One region of the Solibacillus sp. iso_87 genome, then DNA from elsewhere that is predicted to be linked to it. Evidence: predicted binding sites of a transcription regulator. Region 1 holds the regulator's gene; the other holds the start of a gene.

What was found. The regulator CtsR, encoded in region 1, represses protease genes until heat stress. The targets are predictions, from matches to a motif close to ATGGTCAATAAAGGTCAAACA.
Region 2: the regulator CtsR is predicted to act here: its motif matches at 2,633-2,653, upstream of clpP (ATP-dependent Clp endopeptidase proteolytic subunit ClpP).

Annotation. Positions count from the first base shown of each region.
Region 1 is NZ_CM149656.1:3,860,158-3,864,525, forward strand. It holds gene AC0VXV_RS19750 (protein arginine kinase) at 1-878, opposite strand, end outside; gene AC0VXV_RS19755 (UvrB/UvrC motif-containing protein) at 875-1,417, opposite strand; gene AC0VXV_RS19760 (CtsR family transcriptional regulator) at 1,430-1,894, opposite strand; gene AC0VXV_RS19765 (DUF4870 domain-containing protein) at 2,096-2,401, opposite strand; gene AC0VXV_RS19770 (acyltransferase) at 2,522-2,752, opposite strand; gene AC0VXV_RS19775 (protoglobin domain-containing protein) at 2,895-4,208, shown strand.
Region 2 is NZ_CM149656.1:3,266,515-3,270,882, forward strand. It holds gene AC0VXV_RS16680 (amino acid ABC transporter ATP-binding protein) at 1-233, opposite strand, end outside; gene AC0VXV_RS16685 (amino acid ABC transporter permease) at 234-935, opposite strand; gene AC0VXV_RS16690 (basic amino acid ABC transporter substrate-binding protein) at 966-1,745, opposite strand; tRNA gene AC0VXV_RS16695 (tRNA-Arg) at 2,483-2,554, opposite strand; gene clpP (ATP-dependent Clp endopeptidase proteolytic subunit ClpP) at 2,742-3,332, shown strand; gene AC0VXV_RS16705 (HPr family phosphocarrier protein) at 3,760-4,017, opposite strand; gene whiA (DNA-binding protein WhiA) at 4,172-4,368, opposite strand, start outside.

The sequences.
Region 1 (4,368 bases):
TTTGATAAACAGCTTGCCGCTTCTTCACTCGTTAAAATTTTTGCGTACTTCAATGTACCAAGGGAACGGCTTAAGCGGTCTTCCAACATCGAGGGGGCACGCATCAGCAAATTTTTGCGGGCAAGTTCTTCTTTTTTGATTACTTGCTCTACAACATCCTGAAGCTCCTGCAAAATCATTTCTTCTGATTTACCTAATGTGATCTGGTTTGATATTTGATAAATATTCCCTAAATTTTCACTGCCTTCCCCATATATACCCCGCACAACCATTCCTAATCTTGTCATCATCTGAATTAATGGATTCATCTGTTTCATCATTGTGAGTGCTGGTAAATGGAGCATGACAGAAGCTCGAAGTCCTGTTCCGACATTTGTTGGGCAACTTGTCAAATAACCATAGCGGTCTTCATATGCATACGCAATTGACTTACTTAAGTAGCGGTCAATATTGCGAGCCTTATCAAATGCTTCTTTTAAATTCATCCCTTGAGTAAGACTCTGTATGCGAATATGATCCTCTTCATTTACTAATATGCTAATGGATTCATCTTTTGTTAAAAAAAATGATCCAATTTTTTTTCTTCGTGCCAAATTCGGGCTGATCAAATGCTTCTCCACTAAAATTTGGCGTTGTAAAACCGGCATATCTTTTATTTGGAAATAGGAAAACTGATATGGGTTGTTATCCGAAGATAATAATGACTTCATCAATTTTTCTTCGATTATTTGTGCTTCCTGTTCTGTAAAACTTATCGGAAATCGAGTATTGGCAATATTACGAGCAAGCCGAATGCGCGTGCTAATGACGATATCGGAATCGCTTTCGTGTTGCATCCAGCTGGGACTGGCATTCGTTAAAAAATGCTCGATGTTCATGCGTTCCCCTCACCTTCCTGTTTTATTTTACTTTCCAATTCCCTTACTTCATCACGTATGGAAGCTGCATCTTCAAAACGCTCTTCCGCAATAGCTTGCTGCAGTGATGAACGGAGCTCTTGGATTTGTTGTTCTACTTTTTCTTTTGAAGGTCCTTCTTCCACATACCCTACATGCTGAGTACCTGCCTGAAGACGTTCAAGTAGCTGTGGTAATTGCTCGCTAAATGTTTCGTAACATTGACCGCATCCAAATTTCCCTTGCTTTAAAAACTGTCGGTACGTAAACCCGCAGGAAGGACAGGATTTTGGGCTGTTTGTATTCGTTGTCGTACTTTCTTTCTTTGCATTCACAGGTACAAAATTGAACCAATTTGAAATAAGCTGCTGAAGAGATGCAGGCTCTTCATTTACGTCAAATTGAAATGGATGAAATTGAGTGGCACATACTTCACAGTAGTGACGCTCCACTTTTTGACCATTGTGAACTTGAGTAACGGTAACATTGGCATGACGCTGTTTACAATGCTCACATATCATAATAATCCACCTCTACTTTTCAAAAGAAATCGTTTGTAGCATTGCATGCATAATACGTGCTCTTAGCTGATCACGCAGCGGTAAACCTACCTGTAATGTGACCCGGTCTAAAGCGGCCTTCATAATGCTTGCTTCTCGCTCTGTAATAATGTCCTCATCCAATAACCGGAAAATAATACGTTCAGCATTAGTTTGAGCAATTTCGTTACCTATTTGTGTTTCCATTTCGTCCAATAGATTTTTCTTAGAGTGGATCGTTACTCGCAAAATCCGAATATAACCGCCACCACCCCGCTTACTCTCTACATAGTAGCCATGCTCGGTCGTGAAACGCGTATTGATAACGTAATTGATTTGGGAAGGAGCACAGGCAAATTGCTTTGCTAATTCATTTCGCTTTATTTCAATAAGTCCCTGTCCCTCTAATTCAATAACTTCCTTCAAATACCCTTCAATTATGTCAGATATATTCCTCATGCTGTCTCTCACCTCTCATCAACTGACTTTGACTATCTTTGACTTAAATATACAATATTTTTTTTTTGAAATGCAACTAATCACTCTTGTTTTAGGTTTCCCTATTTTTACATTAATAAATCCCTATTTATGTAAAAAAAGCGATAAGGTGTTTTAAACAAACCTTACCGCTTTTATGAACTTTGCCAAATTGAGGATAAATTATACCCAGCGTCCTACAATTGGATAATTCCAGTGCTGATCAGATAATGCTTTTACAATACCGATGACCGGTGCAATCCAGAAGATGAGTAAAAATACTAATAGGAATGGTAAACCAATTAACAATACAGAAAGAACTCCTGCAATGGCTATTAAAATTCCGAATACGACTTGGAAAAGCAATGCTTGGATTGCTGTACGCTTTACTTCATCTTCAGAACTTATTAAGAAAAACAGAATCGGTACTAGGAACGGCGCAAAGAATGCACTGGCATGAATAATGATTTTCGACCATTTAGATTCCATTTGTTATCAACCTCACTTTAGTTTATTAGCTTATTTACGGATAATATTCGTAAAAGTTTCATAGAGAGGACAAAAATCCCGAATTTTTATTTCGAGATTTCTTTTGATGTCTATATTTGATTAATATGGGCCTCTATCTTTCGGGTTATCCCCTTCTTGTGGGAATAAAAAGTAGGAAATAACTGCGGTTAAGATGGTTGCTCCAATAACTATTAAAATGCGGTCACGGTAGCCTACTTCTGCATAATTGTTTACTAGCATGATATACGATGCGATCGCAACTCCAAGCGACAATGGTAAAACAAATTTTAAACGCCCTTTATGAAACTTCATCATTACAACGCCTTTCACTATTTACTGCATCCATTTTAATAGTTATATTACCTCAAATACAAATTACTGTAAATTTTTAATCTCTATAGAAATATTAATATTTCATCCGATATAAACAGTAAAATAGTATTATTTAATAATACATGAATCGAGGAAGAACATGGGTATTCTGTTTTCTAGAGCAACAAAAGTTTCAAACAAGCCTTATTTTGATATTGCAAATTATGCACAGCAAGTAAACCTGGATGTTTCAAACTATCCTAACTTACATAAACAGCTTCAATTGCTAAATTTAACGAAAGAGGATTTAGCCGTGATTAAACAGCTGGAACCTTTTGCAAAACAAGTTGTTCCAGTTATGGTGGAGAAGTTTTATGGTGCGATTAGCTTAAGTCCGGAGCTTGTGGATATTATAGGAAGTTCAGCTCGAATGGAGCGTCTTAAAGGGACATTAACAAAGCATTTAGAAGCGATGTTCAACTGTAATATCGATTCAAATTATATAGAGGAACGACAAACGATTGCACATGTCCATGTTAAAATCGGACTGCAATCAAAGTGGTATATTGCATCATTCCAATCGCTAATGACCACGTTTATCGACTTTATTAGTAAAATTGAAATGTCAAATGAAGAAATGGCTAAAGCAATTAATGCTTTTTCAAAACTAATCAACTTTGAGCAGCAGCTTGTGATTGAAGCATATGAAAAAGAAGAGCAGCGCATTCGTACTGAAAGTTTGGAAATGAAATACCGAATTGTGGAGCGAATTCAACATACTGCACAAGAGTTAACGCATATTAGTGATCAGACAAATGCCTCATTACAGGAAATTGCGAGTCAATCCGAAGAAATTGCTTCCAACACAACACAAGGATTAAATTTAGTAGCGGAAACAGAAAATAAATCAACGACAGGGACTACATATTTAGTTAACCAGACAGCAATCATGACAAACATTTTAGATCGTGTGGACACTCTTGAATCATCAATGGTTAAATTGCGTCAATCGTCCAAAAAAATTGCTGAAATTGTAGGGTTAGTAACAGGGATTGCCGATCAGACAAACTTGCTTGCATTAAATGCATCTATTGAAGCAGCACGTGCAGGTGAACATGGGAAAGGATTTGCCGTAGTAGCTGATGAAGTTCGAAAGCTTGCTGAGGAAACTAAAAATGCGGTACAAAACGTCTCTCATTTAATTAAAGAAACCGAACTTAGTATTTCACAAATGTCCGACTCTGTTTCAAGTGTTGATGAGCAAGTAAAAATGAGTGTGGATACGCAAAAAAACTTGGCGGATTCCTTTACATCAATTACTGAAGCCGTACATGGCATTAAAACGCAATATGAAAACACGAATGAAGACATTCATGCCATTTCATCTGTTATTACCGGTTTAACACATACAACAAACAATGTGTTAACATCATCGGATTCATTGCTCCACATTGTTCAGGAACTGCATGATTAATTTTGCTTAAATACTAAAAGAAGGTGGAACATAACCCATAAATGCTATTTTTCTCTGTGAGAAAAATAGCATTTTTTTTGCTGTGCGTTAAAATATCCGTTTCTTAATAAGGGTTTTCTTTTTATTAATTGGTACTTCTACCACTGTACAAAACCCTTTT
Region 2 (4,368 bases), 590 kb from region 1:
TCCGTACGGATTTCGTTAATATTTGTTTTCGGATCATTAATTTTAGTACCTTCAATATAGATCGCACCATCCGTTACTTCTTCAAGCAAATTCATGCAGCGAAGAAAAGTTGATTTCCCAGAACCGGATGGCCCGATGACACAAACTACCTCTTTTTCATGTACTTCATAATCGATCCCTTTTAACACTTCGAGCTTGCCAAAATGCTTGTGTAAGTTTTCTACTTTAATCATTTACGCGCGCTCCTTTTTCTTACGTGGGTTGTAATTAATATCAACTCGTTTTTCGATAAATGCAATGAGCTTTGTTACAGCATACGTCAATACAAGGTATAGGAACGCCGCGAATAAATACGGCTCCCAGAAACGCTGATACGTTCCGGCTACTACTTTACTTACGTATAAAATTTCGGCTCCGGCGATTACCGTTACAAGTGAAGAATCTTTTAATAATGCGATAAATTCATTCCCTAAAGGTGGGATCATACGACGAAACGCCTGCGGTAAAATAACTTTGCGCATTGCCTGGCTATGCGTTAGCCCTAATGACCTTGCAGCTTCCATTTGCCCTTTGTCGATCGACTGGATCCCTGCACGGAAAATTTCCGCATTGTATGCGGCACTGTTTAAAATCAGGCCGACAATACCCGATACCCACCAACCTTGTGATGTTCCAAAAATAGTTGGAATAACAGCTAAGTGAATTAATAATAATTGTACGAGCATTGGCGTACCACGGAATACGTCGACATATATTTTAGCCGGCCAGTAAATCCATTTTTTTGTTGAAACTTGGCCTAATCCTAAAACTAGACCGAATATGATACCACCAATATAACCACATGCTGTTAAAACAATAGTCGCCCAAAGTCCTTTTGCATATAGTTCACGGTAGTTCCAGATTATATCCCAACGGAAAAAATCTAAAAAATCCATCTGAAACCCTCCAATAAATTAAAATGTAGCTTATTCGATTTCCGTACCTGTAATTTCAGCTAACTTGCCGTTATCTTTAATTTTTTGAAGACCTTCATTTAAAATATCCAATAGCTCTTTGTTGCCCTTTTTCACCATAAAGCCGAAGTAGTCTTTCTCAAATGAAGTATCTTCTACCGCTTTTAAGCCTGAATCAGGATTGTTTTCAAGGTAATCTAAAATTACTGCATTATCACCGATAGCGGCATCTGCTGCACCTGTCAGTACTTCTGTTAAAGCAACAGAGAAGTTTTCATATGCCAAAATTTTCGAGCTTGCAACACCTTGAAGTTCCTGTGCTGCGATATGACCTGTCGTATTAATTTGCACCGCGATTTTTTTGTCTTTAATATCTTCTAACGATGCAACTGTTGAACCTTCTTTTGTCACGATCAATAAAGTCGCTTCATAATAAGGGTCTGTAAAATCATATGATTCTTTACGCTCATCTGTAATTGTAATAGCCGCTGCACCCATATCCACTTCACCAGTTGTTACTTGGCTCATCATTGAGTCCCAGCCTACATTCTTCACTTCTGTTTCAATGCCCATCTCTTCGCCGATCGCTGCTAAAATCTCTGAATCTAATCCGACGACATTACCTTTATCATCTAAGTATTCAAATGGTGCATATGTAGCTTCTGTACCTGCAACAATTTTCTTATATTCTTTATCACCTGTTGATGAAGTTTCGTCCGCTCCACACGCTGTTAAAATCATTGAAGCTGCCGCTAAAGGTGCTGCCCATTTAAATAGTTTTCTAGTACTCATTATGAATATCCTCCTGGATGTAGTAGTTTTTTTGTTAATAACATGTTCAATTATATTAATTCCACAATTAATATACAACATTTAATTTTTAAAAAATTGATTATTATTGCAGTATGATGAATTAATATAACAAAATTGACGGTATATTTGCATATAATTTAATATTTATTCACTCGATTGCTATTTCATTATTGTATCCCCTCTTAAAAAGACTCACGTTTCATTACATATATTCCCTGTTTTTTATAATATATGTTAATCAGTTGGGTAATTTTTAACTGAATTAAAAAAACTGCACAAGAGGAAATTCCTCTCATGCAGTCTTGAAATTATTATTTAATTAGAGAACGAATGAAGGATAAAAAGAACCGGTACAGTGATTCTTTTTATCCTACTAAAACTTCATTCTCTATTGCAAAAAAACCTCAGATGATTTTTGCAATTGATATTGAAACGTATATTAAAACAGTAAAATGGTGCCCCTAAAGGACATGATAGTATGGTCTATCTAACTAGTTTTATAAAACACAACATTTAATAATGTACTAATTTTCTACATATATTTCAAGTAGGAAATGTACTTTTTTATAAAGAAATTTTATTTTTTAGATGAAGAGCGTTTAAATTAGATTAGTTTCGGAAACTTATAGTGTAGCGTCAAAATTAAACTGTAGAAAAATGGAAGAGAAAGATTATTTTTACTTCATGCTGGTCAATAATAATCTTTAAAAAGAAAGCGCCCTCGGAGGGAATCGAACCCCCAGCCTCAGAACCGGAATCTGAAGTGTTATCCATTACACCACGAGGACATATAAATAAGAATATGAGCAACTTTTTTCATTATACAGATGGAACCCCTTATTTTCAACTGTAAAAATCAGAGTTTATATTTGACCATAACTGACTAATACGTGTATGATAGGTTTACAGCTGAAATATTTGTCAATTTCAGCAAAAGTAATCGAATATAAGCTTTAACAAAGGGAGGATTTTTCAATGAACTTAATTCCTACAGTTATTGAACAAACAAACCGCGGCGAACGTGCATATGACATTTATTCACGTTTACTTAAAGACCGCATCATTTTATTAGGTAGTGGGATTGACGATAATGTTGCGAACTCAATCGTAGCACAGCTATTATTTTTAGAAGCTGAAGATCCAGATAAAGACATCTACCTGTATATCAACTCACCAGGTGGCTCTATCACTTCAGGTATGGCAATCTACGATACGATGAACTTCATCAAGCCTGATGTATCAACAATCTGTATCGGTATGGCTGCTTCAATGGGTGCATTCCTGCTTTCTGCTGGTGCAAAAGGCAAGCGCGTTGCATTACCAAACGCAGAAGTAATGATTCACCAACCACTTGGCGGAGCACAAGGTCAAGCAACAGAAATCGAAATCGCTGCAAAACGTATTTTACACTTACGTGAAAAATTAAACCGCATCATGGCTGAAAACAGTGGCCAAGATTACGAAACGTTGGCACGCGACACAGATCGTGACAACTTCATGTCTGCAGAGCAAGCATTAGAGTACGGTCTTATCGATAAAATTTATGAGCGTAACCAATTAAAATAATCGATCCATTCAAGCATACAAGATTCATCTTGTATGCTTTTTTGTGTTCAAAATAGTAAGTGAGACAAAAGTTGAAATTTAATTGGAGAACTAAAAAATTCTTAGTAAGAAGTGGATAATTTAATAAAATTGATTGGAATGGAGGGCGAGCGTAGCTGTTGGCTACAAGCAGAGCTTCCTGCGGGAACAGCAAAATTTATTTTGCGACGAAAGCGAAGCGGCAGGAGCACCGACGCCTGAGACTTAGGAACAAAAGCTAATAGCGCCACGTCCTGTGGCAACGCTTTTGTGACCAACATCTTGTTGGCCCCACGCCGTGCCCGAGGAAAGCGTCCCGGAATGGAAATCAATTTTTACTCACAGCAAAAAAACCCATTTTTCTCACAGAGGAAAATGGGTTTTTGGATTATGTTCTAGCCCTTTTGTTTTAATCCGATTTTTCAATTAGAAGTTGTAGTGCGTCGATTGCTTTTTCTTCGTCATGGCCGTCTGCCCATAATGTGACAACTGTGCCTTTTGCAACAGCTAGGCTCATAATACCCATGATCGACTTTGCATTTACTTTTTTCGTACCTTTTTCTAAAAAGACGTCTGCTTTATAACGATTCGCCTCTTGGACGAACAAAGCGGCCTGTCTTGCCTGTAGGCCCGATTTTAACTTTACTTCTACTTGTTTTTCAATCATGTTGAAATACTCCCTTTCACAACCGTTCATCGCTTCTAAGTTTATCTTAACGAAATTGTCCGAAAAGAACAACAATTGGAAACATCTTTTATGAAATCTTTACCAATTTTTTCTTTTACGCCTCGACGTACTTGCTCCGTACCTTTATGTGAATTTAAATACTCTCTCCACGACGGAGCGCATCCGCGATTTCATCGATTTTGCGCAGACGATGATTGACGCCTGATTTACTTACGACGCCAGTTGAAACCATTTCACCGAGCTCTTTTAACGTCACGTCCTGATATTCCACACGAAGACGTGCTATTTCACGCAGTTTTTCCGGCAGTTGATCAAGACCTACCGCATTAT